4 regions of the Vibrio sp. JCM 18905 genome follow, and region 1 is predicted to be linked to each of the others. Evidence: predicted binding sites of a transcription regulator. Region 1 holds the regulator's gene; each other region holds the start of a gene.
The links. The regulator CRP, encoded in region 1, controls carbon source genes, mostly activating them, when cyclic AMP is high. The targets are predictions, from matches to a motif close to TGTGANNNNNNTCACA.
Positions count from the first base shown of each region.

Region 1 (4,750 bases):
AGCAAACGCCTTGGACTGGCGAGCTAGCTATGAAACTTTGGGAAGAAGTAGGTCTGCCGAAAGGCGTGATCAACCTTGTCCAAGGTGCGAAAGAAACCGGTATTGCGCTTGCTGATGCGAAAGGCATTGATGGCGTACTGTTCACGGGCAGCGCGAACACGGGGCATGTATTGCACCGTCAATTTGCGGGTCAACCAGGCAAAATGTTAGCACTAGAAATGGGTGGTAATAACCCGATGGTGATCTCTGATAAATACGGTGATTTGGATGCCACGGTGTACACCATCATCCAGTCAGCGTTTATCAGTGCCGGGCAGCGTTGTACGTGTGCTCGTCGTTTGTATGTGCCATTGGGTGAGAAAGGCGATGCGCTTATCACCAAGCTCGTCGAAGCGACGAAGAATATTCGCGTAGACCAACCATTTGCAGAGCCTGCGCCATTTATGGGGCCGCAAATCTCCGTTGCCGCAGCCAAGTTCATTCTCGATGCACAAGCGAACCTTCAATCACTTGGTGGTGAAAGCTTGATTGAAGCTAAAGCAGGAGAGGCGGCGTTTGTTTCTCCGGGCATTATTGATGTAACGAACATTGCTGAGCTACCAGATGAAGAGTACTTCGGTCCACTTCTGCAAGTGGTGCGTTACGAAGGGCTAGAAAAAGCCGTAGAACTGGCGAACGACACGCGCTTTGGTCTCTCTGCTGGTTTAGTTTCAACTGACGACCAAGAATGGGAATACTTCGTTGACCATATTCGTGCAGGGATCGTGAACCGTAACCGCCAGCTCACTGGTGCAAGTGGTGATGCGCCATTTGGTGGTCCTGGTGCGTCAGGTAACCTACGTCCAAGCGCTTATTACGCAGCAGACTACTGTGCGTACCCGATGGCATCAATGGAAGGTCAAGAGACTATCTTGCCTGCAACATTAAGCCCAGGTGTGGCGCTATAAGTTTTAATAACAGAGTCGCAACCATGTATTGCGGCTCACCTTGCCGGCGAATCATTTAGGTATGGGTTGTAGTGATCGTTGGCAGAACACGGAAAGTGAGCAAAGACTCGGAAAAGCGTGTTGACTGACTGGCATTTACCGTCACAGGTTGATGGCTGCTCGTTCATTATTCTGGACAACTTTTCGTTGTGAGCGAGCAGTCAACTTCCGCTTACCTTTTAACTCTACATCTCGTAACAAGGAGTCGTTATGACGCCCGATGTGTTATTTGAATCGCTATGGCAAGATTACATTCAACGTCTTTGCCCTTCTGCTGCGAAAGTACATCAGCTGCTTCAAGAAGATGAGCCTCTGATTAATGATCATATAGCTTTACGTACCTTCAATATTGCGCCTCTTGGTATCGAAACCTTAGCTAAACCATTTGTAGCCATTGGCTACCAGGCATGTGGTGACTACGTTTTCGAAAGTAAAAAGCTGGTTGCTAAACACTATGAGCACCCTGATCCGAAGCAACCTAAAGTCTTTATTAGTGAGCTAAAAGTTGAGGAGTGTTCACCTGAGCTGCAAGAGATTGTGAAAAAGCTGGTGGCACAAGTCGATGCAGGCAAGCTGAACGATAGCGCATTCTTACATGGTGGACGCTTGTGGGATTTAAGCTTTGCTGACTACCAAACGTTGGCTAAAGAAAGTGAATATGCATCTTGGTTGGCTGCGCATGGTTACGGCGCAAACCACTTCACGGTGAGCGTTAACCAGCTCAATGAATACGAAGAAGTGAAGCAAGTAAACGATCACTTACGTACGGCCGGATTTACCATCAATGAAAACGGCGGGGAAGTGAAGGGCACTCCTGAGGTGCTACTAGAACAATCATCGACCATGGCGGATAAAGTGGCGGTTCGCTTTAGCGAAGGCACTGAAATTATCCCTGGTGGCTTTTACGAGTTTGCTAAGCGCTACCCGATGGAAAATGGTGAGCTGTACCCAGGTTTTGTGGCGGCTTCAGCGGACAAAATCTTTGAAAGTACGAATGGCTAACTTTTAGGGTGAACCTTTCGGCTAACCAACTTGCTCATTAGTCTTTTGTTGCTCTGAGCTTAATGTGGTTACAAGACAAATAAAAAGCCACCAATGTCGCCATTGGTGGCTTTTATAATTTTGTTCGCGTCACTCTGGTTTGAGATTAACGAGTACCGTAAACCACGATAGTTTTACCGTGCGCAGAGATTAAGTTCTGCTCTTCTAACATTTTCAAGATACGACCTACTGTCTCACGAGAACAGCCAACGATTTGACCGATTTCTTGACGAGTGATCTTGATTTGCATGCCGTCTGGGTGAGTCATTGCGTCTGGTTGTTTTGCAAGGTTCAGAAGCGTCTGAGCGATACGACCAGTTACGTCTAGGAACGCCAGGTCACCCACTTTTTGGCTAGTTACTTGAAGACGACGAGCCATCTGCGCAGAAAGGCGCATTAGGATGTCTGGGTTTACTTGGATAAGCTGACGGAATTTCTTGAAAGAAATTTCAGCAACTTCACAAGGAGATTTAGCACGAACCCAAGCTGTGCGCTCTTGGTCTTCCTCGAATAGACCAAGTTCACCAATAAAGTCTCCTTGGTTTAGGTAAGAAAGGATCATCTCCTTACCTTCTTCGTCTTTGATAAGAACCGCAACAGAACCTTTAACGATGTAGTACAAAGTTTCTGCCTTTTCGCCCGCGTGAATTAGCGTGCTCTTTGAAGGGTACTTATGAATATGACAATGTGAAAGAAACCACTCTAATGTTGGGTCGGTTTGAGGTTTACCTAGAACCATAATATCTCACTTCCTCTGCAGGGTACGCTTGCGCTATCCATATTTTAGCTAAGCCTGAATTAGGCATACTAGAATAAGAGCACTTTTTATATGCTGCAAGCTCTCTTGTGTTTCGGTAAGAAATAGTATCCTTTTTCGAAAACGATTTCTTGATTTTAATCGTGCCATGATTGAGATTTTGTAAGCAAAACTGTGCACATGATCACGGTATGAAAAGTAAACATCTTCGCAGGCAGGTTTTTAGCCAATTTTCCCTGTTTCGATGAGCTGTTGTAGGATAGGCCGAACTATGAGCTCCATTGCAAAGCTCATCTTACCGCCTGGCACGACAATCGTGTTGTGGCGTGACATGAATGAGCCATCAATCATAGCCAGGAGATATGGGAAGTCGACTTTCTTTATCCCACGCAAGCGAATCACGACAAAGCTCTCATCTAGACTTGGGATACCTTTCGCGTTAAGTGGGTTAGAGGTATCGACCGTTGGGACGCGCTGAAAGTTAATATGAGTGCGAGAAAATTGCGGAGTGATGTAGTTAAGATAATCGTCCATCGAGCGCACGATAGAATCCATTACTGCTTCTCGTGAATGACCGCGGTCACGAGTATCACGCACAAACTTTTGGATCCACTCTAAGTTTACGATTGGTACCATACCAATCAAGAAATCCACATGCTGCGCAACATTAACATCGCCATCCACAACACCGCCGTGCAAGCCTTCATAGAAGAGAACGTCACTGTTCTCCGGTAAGTCCTGCCATGGTGTGAAGGTACCAGGCATTTGATTATAAGGTACGGCCTCGTCAAAGGTGTGTAGGTAGCGACGTACGCTGCCTGCGCCATCGTGACCATATTTACGGAAAAACTCTTCCAATCCTGGAAAGTCATTAGCTTGAGGGCCAAAGTAGCTAATGTGTCGACCTTGCTCGCGCGCTTTACGGATTTCTATATCCATTTCAGGGCGAGTAAAGCGATGGAAGCTGTCGCCTTCAACCCATGCGGGTTTAACGTTCATCATATTGAACATCTTACGGAAGGCTTCAGATGTAGTGGTCGTGCCGGCACCGGATGAACCAGTAACCGCAATAATTGGGTGTTTAGCTGACATGACAAACCTTGTCGAAAATTACTTACCTGTAATGTGCAGTAGGCTGCTACTGCACGGTCGATAACCCACTATAGCACGTAACAATGCCTTGTCATTGAGTGGGGTACGGTAAAATGTGAAGGGTCTAAAATTTTGTTTTTACCTGAATATCGACGGTTTCGTGCAGTTCAGAGAATACGATAACCGCTTCGCCTTTTTCTAATTGAGTTTTTACTTGATCCACTTTGTCTTGCAAAGAAATCTCGACGGTTCCGTAATCCGTGCCTTCACGTAAGACGAATTCACGAATTAAGTTTTCCAATGTTTCTGGCGCAATGTCTTGCCATGGAATGATCATAAATACCTCGAACTTTTATGATGAGCGGCTAGTTTACTGCTTTCGCTGCTTGGATACAGCAGAAAGGTAATCTGCGGCAATACTTTCGTAATACGCTGGCAGCGCTTCTTCCAACCAAAATTTCGGCTTGAGCGCTGAACCTGTAAGGAAACCAACATGCCCACCGTGCTCAAAGAGACGGTAATCAATATTATCTGGCAGAACAAATTTCGGGATCACATCGTCGGTCATGAATGGATCGTCTTTGGCGTGAATGATCAGTGTCGGTAGCGTGATCTGTTGTAATTTACTTAAGCCAGAACATTGATCGTAATAATCTTGTGCGTCTTTAAAACCGTGCAGTGGTGCCGTGATCAAATCATCGAATTCATACAATCGTGTGACACGTTTTATTGAGTTGTAGGACAAAGCGAGCTCGCCATGCAACAAGTGATGTTTTTGCAACGCGTTGCGTTTGAGCGAAGAGAGCAGGTAACGGCGATACACTTTCGAAAAGCCTTGTTCAATACGGTTCGCACACGCTGCTAGGTCTAAAGG
Region 1 is NZ_AP043880.1:428,422-433,171, forward strand. Features, by position in the region: gene astD (succinylglutamate-semialdehyde dehydrogenase) at 1-947, shown strand, start outside; gene ACZ5ZC_RS18650 (DUF1338 domain-containing protein) at 1,197-1,988, shown strand; gene crp (cAMP-activated global transcriptional regulator CRP) at 2,134-2,766, opposite strand; gene ACZ5ZC_RS18660 (phosphoribulokinase) at 3,007-3,876, opposite strand; gene ACZ5ZC_RS18665 (YheU family protein) at 4,001-4,213, opposite strand; gene ACZ5ZC_RS18670 (hydrolase) at 4,247-4,750, opposite strand, start outside.

Region 2 (4,750 bases), on a different replicon from region 1:
TGTAATTGGTATAAATCGACATAATCCGTTTGCAGGCGATTAAGGCTGTCATCAATTGCTGTATGGATGTGGCGACGATTAAGGCTCATGTTGTCTCGGATGTGAGGGACGCCGCGAGGGCCTGCCACTTTTGTTGCCAGCACAACTTTTTCACGTTTGCCGCTCTTTGCTAACCAATTACCGATGTATTGCTCGGTGAGTCCTTGCGTTTCCGCTTTGGGAGGTACAGGGTACATCTCTGCGGTATCAATGAAATTCACCCCATGATCAAGGGCAAAGTCGAGCTGTTCAAAGGCGTCCTTTTCTGTATTTTGCTCGCCAAACGTCATGGTTCCGAGGCAGATTTTACTGATCTCAAGTGATGAGTGCGGTAGTTTTGTGTATTGCATATCACGTCCTTGAAGAGTTACCGACTAAATAAGTGATTCCAATATAGGGGATTTTTAACCGCTATCGCAAATGATTTACGTATAAAGGAAGACCAAACTCGAAAGCTATACATAGCCTAACTACACTTAAATAATCGTGTGAAGGAGGTACGTTATGCAGAAGCATCAATTGGACATGTGGTTACACGGTCCCCATAAAGATACTTATAAAACTCCCAAAGTATTTGTAATTGGGTGTTCTGATGTCTCTGACTATTTGCTAGCAGTGGAGTACAAGCATCAACTTGAGCCGATTAAAGACGGTGAAGATCCGATACATTTCGGTTCGTTAGATTTGGTGAAAGAAGAGCTGCTGAGGTTAGGGGTAGATAAAGCGTATTTAAGGCTGCACAATGCGTATGACGAATGTGGCACTGAAGAGGCAGCCTCGTACTGTGATATCGAGTTATCGCTCGTGACGCACTAAATGGCGGAAACAACATTACTCAGATGGCGCGCTGATGTAGTGCTTGAATAAGATCTGTTCAGTAAACTGTGTTCTGAGGTAAAAACCTCGGGGCAGAGTTTTTATCGGTTTGCCATTTGAGCTGTATGCTTCGGTGAGGGCTTTTGCATTCGCTGCTTTAGGGCGAAGATGCAGCGCTTCTCCGTGTCTGGCGGAAATTTGATCAAATTTCCCCAAGACGATCATCTCCATTAGCTCTTCCCAGTCGTTTCGTAAAATACGCTCTTCGTCTTCGTCTGGTGACCAAATCAGTGGGCTACCAACACGTCTTTCTGCAAGTGGAATTTCTCGTTCCCCTTCCACTGGTACCCAAAGCACACGAGACAGCTTGTTGCGTACGTGGCTTGTTTCCCATGTAAGACCATGAACACCTGTGAGAGGAGCCACCGAAACAAAGGTTGTTTCCAACGGTTTGCCAGAGTGACTGATCGGAATACTTTTCAGCTCGATCCCTAGCTTAGCGAAATCTTGTTGAGGTTTACTGCCTGCTGGGGCGCCCAAGTGCCATTCGAGTAATTGACCCACCCAACCTTTATCACGTTTTAAGTTTTCAGGAACAATCATATTCGCCTCGGCGGCCAGCTCTGCAAAGCTAAGTCCTGCCATATCATGAGCGCGTTCCAATAGCTCTGCTTCTGTTTGTGGTTCTGGTTTCATAGTCACAAGGTGGTATTACAAAAAATATAGTTTATCAAACTCCGGCCAAATCTACTGTTTAAGATTTCACCGAGGCGGTGTAAGAACGATCAATTCATAACTTATCCACAGATGGAGGAGGTATTGATAAGATCCTGACGGGGTCTGTATGAATAAACAGGGGTTAAAATGCATTTTTGGGGTTGATTTTGTTGTAATCATCTAAACGAATAGCAGGTGAGTGTGGATAAATAGCCTGTTGGTGGATCTTTGACCGATCTGAGTTTGGTGAAAAGATCATCAAGAAACTGAAGATCGATTTATCGTTATTTTTAAAAATAAATACTTTTCTATCAATGCTTTATGTTTATTTTCTTGTTTCTTTATTTGTTTTGCTTTTGATGGGATTGAACTGAATTACTCATTTGAATTGAATTCTTCACAAAGTTATTCACAGAAAAGGTGAATAAATGTGGGCAATGTCTCACTCTTGTGTTGATAAGGTATGATGTGATTAAAAGATATCCAAATATGGTGAAAAGGTAATAAATCTTGCTCATATCACATCAGTAAGTTTGCTAGTAATGGGGATATGTGGAAAAATCACGGTAATAAAAAATTTATTCATAGAGGTTAGCCAGTGATAGATGGCGATGGTTACCGACTTAATGTTGGTATTGTGATATGTAATAACCATGGTCAGGTCTTCTGGGCTAAACGATACGGGCAACACTCATGGCAATTCCCACAAGGTGGAATTGACGAAGGTGAAACTCCTGAACAAGCCATGTTCAGGGAGTTATATGAAGAAGTCGGTTTAACGAAAAAAGACGTTAAGATCATTGCAACAAGTCGTCATTGGTTAAGATATAAGCTACCAAAACGATTGGTGCGTTGGGACTCCAAGCCTGTTTGTATCGGCCAAAAACAGAAATGGTTTCTGCTGAGATTAGAATGCGATGAATCTCGCATTAATATGCAACGCGGAAAATCCCCTGAATTTGATGGTTGGCGCTGGGTGAGTTACTGGTATCCAGTTAGGCAAGTTGTTTCTTTCAAGCGAGATGTTTATCGACGAGCGATGAAAGAGTTTGCATCCTTAGCCATGCCTTTTCGAGAGAGAAAAGCGAAAGGGAAAAGAAAAAAGCAACGTAGAGGATAATCATGCTCAGTCAGCTAAGGGAAATAGTTGAGAAAGTCTCCAGGGTCGATGATGTGCATCTGGCACTTGATATATTGGTGAAAGAGACTTGTGCTGCCCTTCGCACTGAGTGCTGTACTATCTATCTTGCTAATGAAGAAATGCAGCGCCTTGAGTTAATGGCAACTCAAGGCCTTATTTTTGAAGGTGATAGTATTCATATCAACTTCAATGAAGGCTTGGTTGGGTTGGTTAAACGAAGCGCAGAGCCACTCAACCTTGCCGAAGCCTCAAAACATCCCGAGTTTAAATTCTTCCCTCAACTTGGTGAACAGATTTACCACTCCTTTTTAGCCACTCCAATCATTCATCGCAAACAAGTTTTAGGTGTGTTGGTGATCCAGCAAAAAACACCGCGCTTGTTCAGTGAGATGGAAGAGTCGTTTCTTGTCACGTTATCCGCTCAGCTAGCAGTGCTTATTGCGCATGCGCAGAATCTTGGGCATTGGCAGTTGGCATCTAAACCCACGGTATTAAAAGGTTTGCCTGCATCTACTGGTGTCGCGATTGGAGAGTTTTGGTTCGACAATACCCAGCCGAGTTTATCGGATGTTTTCCCTTCGTCCACGTTAGATAAAGAACGTGAGCACGAGACATTGCTGGTGGCGATAGAGCGAGCGTTAAATGACTTTCGCCGTATGCGGAAAAAGCTGGACAGTGAAATCAACAAAGATGCGCTGGCGATCTTCGATCTGTTTACTCACTTACTCAATGACCCGATGCTTCGTGGTGATTTGAAGAAGCAGATTGAAAAAGGAGACAGGGCCGATTGGGCGTTACGCCAAGTGGTAGAATCATACTCGAATCGATTTGCCAGAATGTCGGATGTCTACATGCGCGAGAGAGCGCAAGACATCCGAGAGTTAGGGCAAAGGCTGCTCTATTTTCTACATAACAGTGAGCAAGAAAATTCTGCAATTGATCGTCCCATTATTTTGGTGGCGAGTGAACTCACAGCCACCTTGCTCGCTTCTGTACCTAAAGAATTTTTGTTAGCCGTCGTGTCACTAGAAGGTGGCGCGAACTCTCATGCGGCTATTTTGTCTCGCGCACTTGGAGTTCCCGCTGTCATGGGCGCCAACATTAACCCGGATGTGGTCAATGGCAAACTCGGGATAGTGGATGGTTATACGGGCGAGATCTTCCTAGAGCCAAACCGTCAATTATTGCGAGAGTATCGAAGCTTAGTGAGTGAAGAGTCAGAATTGTTTGCAATGGTAAACAAGGACCTCGCACTCCCAGCGGTTACGCAAGACAATCACCACATCGAAATTATGCTCAATGCGGGGCTCAGTGCAGACAGTAATATTGCCATCAATAAAGGAGTTGATGGTGTTGGGTTGTACCGAACTGAGATTGCATTTTTACTTCAACATCACTTTCCGTCCGAAGATGAGCAGTATCATCAATACCAAGCGATACTCAACAGTTATCCGAATCAACGAGTGGTGATGCGCACTTTGGATATTGGTGGTGACAAACCTTTGCCGTATTTGCCCATCGAAGAAGATAATCCGTTTCTAGGCTGGCGTGGCATTCGTTTTACATTGGATCATCCAGACATTTTCTTGATCCAGCTGCGTGCAATGTTAAGAGCGAGTGCAGAAAGCGGAAACTTAAGTATTTTATTGCCAATGGTGTCAGGGGTAAAAGAGTTAGACGATGCCATTAGCTTGATTAATCAAGCTCACAGCGAAGCCGTGTTGCTTGATGATAGAATTCAGTTTCCACAAGTTGGGGTCATGATCGAAGTGCCATCAATGGTGTATTTATTGCCAACGATTGCTCACCGTGTTGATTTTGTTTCTGTCGGGACAAACGATTTAACCCAGTATTTATTAGCAGTTGATAGGAACAATTCGCGCGTCGCGGATGTCTATGAATCTATGCATCCTGCGGTACTGTTAGCGCTTAAGCAAATCCATGACGTGTGCGATAAGTATCAGGTGCCAGTGTGTATTTGTGGTGAGTTAGCTGGCGACCCATTTGGCGCTCTTCTCTTACTTGGGTTAGGGTATA
Region 2 is NZ_AP043879.1:472,354-477,103, forward strand. Features, by position in the region: gene ACZ5ZC_RS10385 (NADP(H)-dependent aldo-keto reductase) at 1-389, opposite strand, end outside; gene ACZ5ZC_RS10390 (DUF6482 family protein) at 544-855, shown strand; gene mutH (DNA mismatch repair endonuclease MutH) at 871-1,551, opposite strand; gene rppH (RNA pyrophosphohydrolase) at 2,171-2,692, shown strand; gene ptsP (phosphoenolpyruvate--protein phosphotransferase) at 2,695-4,750, shown strand, end outside.
Region 2: rppH (RNA pyrophosphohydrolase) is a predicted target of CRP. The motif match lies at 2,002-2,017, and genes of this name have one in related genera.

Region 3 (4,750 bases), 400 kb from region 1:
ATCTGATATTGCTGGGCAAGTCATTTGCCCATCGATTATGTAATATTCATTACGTGATTAAGTATCAACCTTAACCACTATCCTGTGATTAATACATTATAGAGTTTCACCGCAAAACTGTAGCACCAAATAGAGCGCAAACGGTTTGTATCTCAAAATTTCCTAGCCCCTATTCCATCGGCTGCGTAACTCATAGACTGAGTCCGGCATCCGGTGAGATTTTAGAGCCCGAAAAACGAAAAATGCCCCGCAGCAATCTCTTGCTACAGGGCATGATGTAAAACGGCGTCTATATATTAAGAACCGATTCTAATTATAGTGCTGCAAGGCTTAAGCAGAAGCCTGCAATTGTCGCTGCCATAAGGTTAGACAACGTACCTGCAAGCACAGCTTTAACACCCATGCGAGCGATGTCACTACGACGGTTTGGTGCAAGGCTACCTAGACCACCAAGTAGAATCGCGATAGAAGAAAGGTTCGCGAAACCACATAGTGCGAATGAGATGATAGCTGTTGTCTTCTCAGACATTACTTCACCAGTTGCCGCGATTACTTGAGCGTTTTCACCTAGGTATGGTGTGAAGTTCAAGTAAGCAACGAATTCGTTCACTACGATTTTCTGACCGATGAATGAACCAGCAGTTACTGCTTCAGCCCATGGAACACCGATTAGGAATGCTAGTGGAGAGAATGCGTAACCTAGGATTAGCTCTAGCGTTAGTTCTGGCATGCCGAACCAACCACCGATGCCACCTAGCATACCGTTGATCAGCGCGATTAGACCAACGAATGCGATTAGCATTGCACCTACGTTAAGCGCAAGTTGTAGACCAGAAGCCGCACCGCCCGCTGCTGCGTCGATTACGTTTACTGGTTTGTCGTCGCCGCCGTCCATCGCTTCTTCAATACTTTCGTGAGGCTGGTCAGTCTCTGGGTGAAGGATTTTAGCGAATAGTAGACCACCTGGTGCCGCCATGAATGATGCTGCTACTAGGTACTCTAGTGGAACACCCATTGAAGCGTAGCCCGCTAGTACACCACCAGCAACAGAAGCTAGACCACCACACATTACCGCGAATAGCTCTGATTGAGTCATTTTTGGAACGAATGGACGAACAACTAGAGGTGCTTCTGTTTGACCTACGAAAATGTTTGCTGCTGCTGACATTGATTCCGCACGTGAAGTGCCCAGCGCTTTTTGTAGTGCGCCACCAAGAATCTTGATAACCCATTGCATAACGCCAATGTAGTAAAGAACTGAAATCAGTGCAGAGAAGAAGATCAGTGTAGGAAGAACACGGAATGCGAAGATGAAACCGCCGCCGCCGAATACTTCGAACATCTTGTCAGAAACAAGACCACCGAACAGGAATGATGAACCATCGTTACCGTAGTTGATAACGTTAGAAACACCTGAAGAGAAACCGTTTAGTAGATCACGGCCCCAAGGCACATACAGAACAAATGCACCTAATGCGAATTGGATAGCGAATGCGCCACCCACAGTTCTTAGATTGATAGCTTTTCGGTTATTAGAAAATGCCACTGCAATCGCAAGAAGCACTACCATACCGATTAGGCTCATAAACAGGCTCATAGTTTATGACTTCCTTATAAGTTATTTATTGGCGTGTTACAAAATGGAGCTATAAAGCGGGAGCAATTATACTCATGCAGAATCAATTAAAGTAATGCCAGCCTCACACTTTCCTATAAGATTCATGATTGATTCAGCCAGCTTTGTGAGTTAATTCACAATAAGCAGGAAAACGTTTTCTATTTCAAACCACATCTTTAGATTTTATTCACATATCGAGAAAGCAAAATTGCTATTTTTCCATAACTGAGAGGCAATCGATTGCTTTGAGCCGTTATGCAACTCTACGAGCTCATTAAAGACGTGAATGAGTTTGGCTGGGTGATTCGACTCCCCTTGATACCCAAGTATAGGCATATCCGGTGCATCTGTTTCGATCACGAGATGTTTGAGTGGTAATTTTTGAATTGCGTCGCGCGTTTTCTTCGCTCTTGGGTAGGTGATGGTTCCTCCTACTCCGATAAAAAAACCTAATTTGACCCACTCCATTGCTTGCTGATAACTCCCAGAGAAAGCATGTAGCACACCGCCCCGAGGGAGCTTCGCCGCTTTAACCATTTGAATAAGGCGATTGTGCGCTTTTCGGCTATGTAAAATAACTGGGAGTTCGAAGCATCTAGCCAGTTCAAATTGAACTTCAAGTGTCTCTTCTTGCAACTGTGGGTCAACATCAATGGCAAAATCTAGCCCACACTCTCCTATTGCCACGCACTGGGGAGCATTTTGTTTTAGATAATGTTCCAATTCAGCAAAGTGCTGCTCGACGTTATCTTCAAGAAAATACGGATGAAACCCAAGGGCGTAATACAAATTGGCATGTTGATCTGCCAAGGTTTGAATACGAGCCCAGTTTTGAGGTCCCACTGAAGGAATCAGAATTCTTGTCACGCCTTGCGTTTGAGCTAGCTCAAGTTGATGTGCAAAGTCACCTTGGAATACATCAAAGTCAAAGTGACAATGGGTATCAAAGAGCTTCATCTTGAGACTTTTTATCTGTACCGACAAACTGAGAATCAGAAAATAGCAGAGCTTCACTGTTCTCTTCATTTTGATGGGCAGGATCTTTTCGATACGGAACGCAGCTGCGTTTTTGATCAGGGGTTAACCCCATCTCCTTGCACCAGTCGTCGTAACGCTTCAATCCTCGTTTAAACCAGTTCATACCTCATCCTTATAAAAAACGCCCTTGGCTAAGTTTATAGCCAAGGGCGTTTTAAAATCTAGTTTGCGTTAAAGCTTACCCAAACCGCTTTTTGATTAGTGCTCACGCGTCGCACGGAAATCAATATCAGGGAAACGCTCTTTCGCCAAGTTTAAGTTAACCATTGTTGGTGCAATATACGTTAGGTTATCACCACCATCCAATGCTAAGTTTGCTTGGTTCTTACGTTGGAACTCATCCAGTTTCTTCGCATCATCACACTCAACCCAACGCGCAGTTGCAACGTTAATGCCTTCATAAATCGCTTCAACGTTATATTCAGACTTCAAACGAGCCACAACAACATCGAACTGAAGTACACCAACGGCACCAACGATCAGATCGTTGTTTTGTAGTGGACGGAATACCTGTACCGCACCTTCTTCTGATAGTTGCACCAAGCCTTTTAGTAGCTGTTTCTGCTTTAGTGGATCTTTCAGGCGAATACGACGAAACAGCTCCGGGGCGAAGTTCGGAATACCAGAGAATTTCAGTGACTCACCTTGAGTAAAGGTATCACCAATCTGGATAGTACCGTGGTTATGCAGACCAATGATATCACCCGCGTAAGCGTGTTCTGCACGTGAACGGTCACCAGCCATAAAGGTTACTGCATCAGAGATACTCACCTGCTTGCCAAGACGAACGTGGTTCATCTTCATACCCTGCGTGTAAGTACCCGATACAATACGCATGAATGCGATACGGTCACGGTGTTTCGGGTCCATGTTTGCTTGGATCTTGAATACGAAACCAGAGAACTTCTCTTCTGTCGCTTCAACTTCACGCTCAACCGCTTGACGCGTTTTCGGTGCTGGTGCCCACTCTGTTAGACCGTCTAGCATGTGGTCTACACCGAAGTTACCTAATGCGGTACCGAAGTAAACTGGCGTCAGGTCACCTGTTAAGAACATTTCCAAATCAAACTCAGGGCAAGCACCCATAACAAGCTCAAGCTCTTCTCGAACACTTTCCGCAAGGCCTGCACCGACTTTTTCATCAAGCTCTGGGTTATCTAGACCTTTGATGATTCGAACTTCTTGAATCTCATGACCGTGACCAGATTCGTATAAAATCGTTTCATCACGGTGAATGTGGTACACACCTTTAAACTCTTTACCACAGCCGATTGGCCACGTGATAGGCGCACACATCATGCCCAATTCGTTTTCTACTTCGTCCAATACTTCCATTGGATCACGAACGTCACGGTCAAGTTTGTTCATGAAGGTCACGATTGGCGTATCGCGTAGACGGGTTACTTCCATCAGCTTACGAGTACGATCCTCGACACCTTTCGCTGCATCGATAACCATCAAACACGAGTCGACTGCCGTTAGAGTACGGTATGTATCTTCCGAGAAGTCTTCGTGTCCAGGAGTATCAAGTAGGTTTACCAGGCAATCATTGTAAGGGAACTGCATCACAGACGTGGTTACCGAGATACCACGTTCCTTTTCCATTTCCATCCAGTCTGATTTTGCGTGCTGTGCATTACCACGACCTTTAACCGTACCTGCTTTTTGAATCGCGTTTCCGAATAAAAGGACTTTTTCAGTAATGGTGGTTTTACCCGCATCCGGGTGAGAAATAATAGCGAACGTTCTACGTTTAGACACTTCGCTTAGAAAAGGTGTATTTGACATGAAACTGGTCTTCTTTGATGTCTGAATGCTTGCTCGAAAAGCAAACACGCTTTTTAGATTCAATATTGCGCGGTATTCTCGCTTATTATTGCCTCAGGGGCAACTGATCGCTTTAGGGGCGACCTCCCTTATGGGATGCGTTAACGTTAGTGAAAGAAGAGATAACTCATGATGATCGCATCTTCTTTTCCCGTGCCAGTTTTCGCAGGGTAATAGTTATGACGTCGATCAACTTCATTGAATCCAGCTTGTTCATAAATATAAATAGCAGGCTTATTACTCTCTCGCACCTCAAGCCAAGCACTC
Region 3 is NZ_AP043880.1:829,862-834,611, reverse strand. Features, by position in the region: gene ACZ5ZC_RS20570 (NupC/NupG family nucleoside CNT transporter) at 314-1,597, opposite strand; gene ACZ5ZC_RS20565 (TatD family hydrolase) at 1,802-2,575, opposite strand; gene ACZ5ZC_RS20560 (DUF5363 family protein) at 2,562-2,759, opposite strand; gene prfC (peptide chain release factor 3) at 2,855-4,444, opposite strand; gene rimI (ribosomal protein S18-alanine N-acetyltransferase) at 4,591-4,750, opposite strand, start outside.
Region 3: ACZ5ZC_RS20570 (NupC/NupG family nucleoside CNT transporter) is a predicted target of CRP. The motif match lies at 1,742-1,757, and genes of this name have one in related genera.

Region 4 (4,750 bases), 480 kb from region 1:
CCATCAATTGCAAGCGGATATTCTCAATCTTGAAGAACATCAAGATGACCAACAGATTGAAAACAGTCATCACAAACAAGTGGTTAGCTTGGGTGATAAATCACTGAGCCTACACGCTTGTCACAGCCCGATGCGTGAAGTGGAAGTGCTGCATGATCAACTGTTGGCGATGTTCGATGCTGACCCAACGTTAAAACCGCGCGATATTATCGTGATGGTCGCGGACATCAACGCTTACAGCCCTGCGATTCAGGCGGTCTTTGGTAACGCGCCGGGTGAGCGTTTTATTCCATATTCGATTTCTGACCGAACTGCCGATCAAGAGAGCCCAATTCTGGCTGCATTTATGCAGTTGGTGAACTTACCCAATACGCGCTGTTTGGCATCAGAACTACTCGAACTTCTGGAAACTCCAGCGATATTAAAGCGTTTTGAACTCAGCGAAGATGATTTCTTACAAGCCAAACAATGGGTTGAGGAATCGGGAATTCGCTGGGGGTTGGATGCCAATACCGGACGCGAATTTGAACTGCCGGAAACCCGTCAAAACACATGGCAATTTGGTATTCAACGAATGTTGCTTGGCTACGCGATGCCAGAATCCGCAGGTTTGTTTGAAACCGAGCAAGGCAGTTTGTCTCCGTACAACGAAGTGCAAGGCATGGGCGCAGAGCTGGCGGGCAAGTTGGCACACTTTATCCAACAAATTAGCACTTATCGAAGCAAACTTTCTCATGTTCAAACTATCGATGGTTGGCGAGAGACTTTGGTTTCACTGCTGGATGACTTCTTCTCAGTTGAGTTAGAAGGCGAAATGGCGCTCAAATCCATTCGCGATACGCTCAGCCAACTCAAAGAGCAATTAGCTGATGCCGCATTTGATGATGCGTTATCGCCGTCGATCATCAGCCAATACCTTCAAAACAAATTATCTGGCACACGAGTCAGCCAGCGCTTCCTTGCTGGTCAAGTGAACTTTTGTACCCTGATGCCGATGCGCTCTATTCCGTTTAGAACCGTTTGTCTACTGGGGATGAATGACGGCGTGTACCCACGCTCCATGCCGCCGGAAGGTTTTGACTTGATGACGGGAAGAACCAAACCGGGCGATCGTTCGCGCCGAGATGATGACCGTTACCTATTCCTCGAAGCGATGTTGTCTGCACAGCAAACGTTGTACATCAGTTATGTTGGCCGTTCAATCCAAGACAACACAGAGCGAGTGCCTTCGGTTCTGGTTTCTGAGCTGATGGAATACTGCCACCAAAACTATTGTTTAAGTGGTGATGAAGCGTTGCCCGTTGATGAATCTGGCGACAATTTATTAAATGCGTTGGTGAATACCCACGCCATGGTGCCGTTTAGCCCAAGTGCGTTCCAAGGCACGCACGCCAGCTACGCGAAAGAGTGGATTCCAGCGGCATTGACTCAAAGTAGTCAATCGCAAGGCTATGTTCGTCGTGATTTTAATCGGGCATTAGACGACTATCTGTTAGGAGCGACGTTCCCACTTGAGCTCGACTTAGTCGAGTTGCAACGTTTCTGGCGCTTACCTGTGCAGTATTTTTTCAATCGTCGCTTAAAAGTAATCTTTGAACCGCCACTGCCGGTGATGGAAGACGACGAACCCTTTGTTTTAGGTGGTTTGGAAAGTTATCAAATGCGTGATGAGCTGTTAGAAGCCTTGCTTGAAACGACATTGATGCAGCCAGAGAAAAAAACAGAGGTGCTTAAACACTTTATGAGTCAACAGCGTGCGCAAGGCAAACTGCCGGTGGGGGCGTTTGGTGATATCGAGTTTGAAACCAACCGAGTTCAGGCGGAAGAGCTGGTGGATAAACTGGCGTTTTTATCTGGTGCGCCTCAAGACGATTTGGAAATCGACCTGACGTTTGACTCCTTATTTGAGCGAAATGAAGGCGAAGAGAAAAACGTTCGCCTGACTGGTTGGCTAACTCAATGCTACCAATCCGGTTTGATTCGCTATCGAAGCGGTAAGATTCGATCGCAGGATTACCTTGCAGCGTGGATCGATCACCTTGCCATGTCGGCGTCGGGTCATGCTAAGAAAACCCACATCATTGGTTACGATCGTAAAGAAGGCGCGCTGCATTTGATCTACCCAGAAATTGCCGATGCGCAGTATGCCAAACAGCTACTGACTGAATTAGTTCGCTTATTCTTCGAAGGCATGACTAAGCCTTTGCCTTATTTCCCGAAAACGGCGTTGGCTTGTTTTGAAGCAGGCTTTAGCCGCGGTCAGTGGGTCGATGACGAAGAGAAATCTTTGAAGAAAATGGCTGACGCATTCAATGATGGCTTCATGAGCCCGGGCGAAGGCAATAACGCGTACATCTCTCGAATTTGGCCTGCTTGGAATGATGAGTTGGCCTCAGAGGTTCGCTTGCTGACAGCATTAGTTCTGCAAGGTGCGCGCTTAGCGGTTCAAGACGCCGATGACGTAAAAGCGTAATAAAGATAGTTGGATAAAGATAAGGAAGAGTAGGGTGGCCGCCAGAAAATCATTATTTTTTGTAGGGCGTTCGCTGTACGGCCACAAGGTCAGAGGGACCATGATACTTTTGTTTAATTCATTTGAGTTGTGCCGCCAAAAAGGTTTGACTTATCTCGTGGGGCGCATACTAACGGTACGTCTTATGGATAACCGTGAGAAAGATCTCACAAAGCTCTAAATTATCCAACTTGTTAAACATATTAATAGAATTTTTAACTATAGATCACATTTATTAGGTGATACGTCCTAGTAAATAATCCGGAGAGATTCAGCGTTATGGATCAAATGTCAGGTGCAGAGTGTCCTCTACATACGTTAGACAGCACAGAGCGGCCTCAACCAACGCCACTAGAACCGATGAGGTTTCCTCTGCATGGTGCGAGGTTAATCGAGGCATCAGCAGGTACAGGTAAAACCTTCACTATTGCAGGTTTATATCTGCGCCTTTTGCTTGGTCACGGCTGCGCGGAAACTAGGCACCGCGTACCGCTTACGGTCGACCAAATTCTGGTCGTAACCTTTACTGAAGCGGCAACTGCGGAATTACGCGATCGTATCAGGGCAAGGATCCATGATGCGCGAATCGCGTTTGCGCGTGGACAGAGTTCCGATCCGGTGATCCAACCTTTGCTTAATGAGTTTGACGATCACAAGCAAGCCGCAGAAATTTTATTGCAGGCAGAGCGTCAGATGGACGAGGCGGCGGTCTACACCATTCACGGTTTTTGCCAACGTATGCTAACGCAAAATGCGTTTGAATCTGGCAGCCGATTTAACAACGAGTTTGTGACCGATGAAAGTCACCTAAAAGCGCAAGTTGTAGCCGATTACTGGCGCCGCAATTTCTACCCGTTGCCATTTACCTTGGCTGGGGAAATTCGCCAGCTATGGAGCTCTCCATCTGCGTTGTTGTCTGACATCAGCAATTACTTAACTGGTGCACCGTTAAGCCTTTCCGTTCCTGCAATGAAAGGCAGTTTGGCTGATCTTCATACTGAAAATTTGAAAAAAATTGATGAATTAAAAGCACAGTGGCGAGAAAGCCAAGATGACTTCTTTACGCTGATTTCAGATTCAGATATTAACAAACGCAGCTACACCAAAAAGTCTCTGCCGACGTGGTTGGAGGCGGTAAACGCTTGGGCAGCAACGGAAACTACAGGTTACGATTATCCAGACAAGCTGGAGAAATTCGCGCAAAACGTCTTGTTGGAAAAAACACCGAAAGGCAGTGCGCCGCAGCATGCGGTATTTGAAGCCATTGAAACATTTCTTGCCAATCCAATCAGCTTAAAAGCGCCACTGCTTGCTCATGCGATTGAGCATTGTCGTGCAATGCTGGCCAACGCGAAAAATCAAAAACAGTGGCTCTCTTTCGATGATTTGCTGACGCAACTTTCTGCTTCTATCGATACGGACGAAAGCGAGCTTTTAGCGGCGCGTATTCGTACTTTGTATCCCGTCGCAATGATTGACGAGTTCCAAGATACCGACCCGCTTCAATACAGTATTTTCAGTCGTATTTATCTGAACAACCCGGAATGTGGTTTGTTTATGATCGGTGACCCCAAGCAGGCGATTTATGGCTTTCGTGGCGCAGACATTTTCACTTATATCAAAGCGCGTAACCAAGTAAGTGCCCACTATACGTTAGGAACCAACTGGCGTTCTAGCGCAGATATGGTGCAGGCGGTAAACCAAGTATTTGCTTTGCCAGACAGTCCATTTATCTATGATTCAGATATTCCGTTCTTACCCGTTAAGTACAGTCCCAATGCCGAAAAACGCATTTGGACTATGGGTGGCCAAAAGCAACCGGCGCTGACTTATTGGTTGCAAGAAGCGGACGATAAACCGCTACCAAAAGGCGAGTATTTGACTCGAATGGCAGAGGCGACCGCAAGCCAAATCCAAACTATTTTGACGCAGGCTCAACAGGGGCAAGCGTGTCTGGTGAATGGCGAAAAACAGAAAGCGGTTCAAGCGGGCGATATCGCGGTATTGGTTCGAACAGGTAGCGAAGGTCGAATGATCAAACAAGCGTTGGCTGATAAAGGCATTGCCAGCGTGTACCTGTCTAACCGAGACAGTGTGTTTACCAGTTCGGTGGCGCAGGATTTACAGCGCTTGCTGCAAGCGGTGCTGACTCCAGAAAATGACCGTGCGCTGCGTGCAAGTCTTGCCTCTGAGCTGTTTGCCCTCGACGCAGCAAGTTTGGATGCACTTAATAACGAT
Region 4 is NZ_AP043880.1:904,097-908,846, forward strand. Features, by position in the region: gene recC (exodeoxyribonuclease V subunit gamma) at 1-2,473, shown strand, start outside; gene recB (exodeoxyribonuclease V subunit beta) at 2,801-4,750, shown strand, end outside.
Region 4: recB (exodeoxyribonuclease V subunit beta) is a predicted target of CRP. The motif match lies at 2,667-2,682, and genes of this name have one in related genera.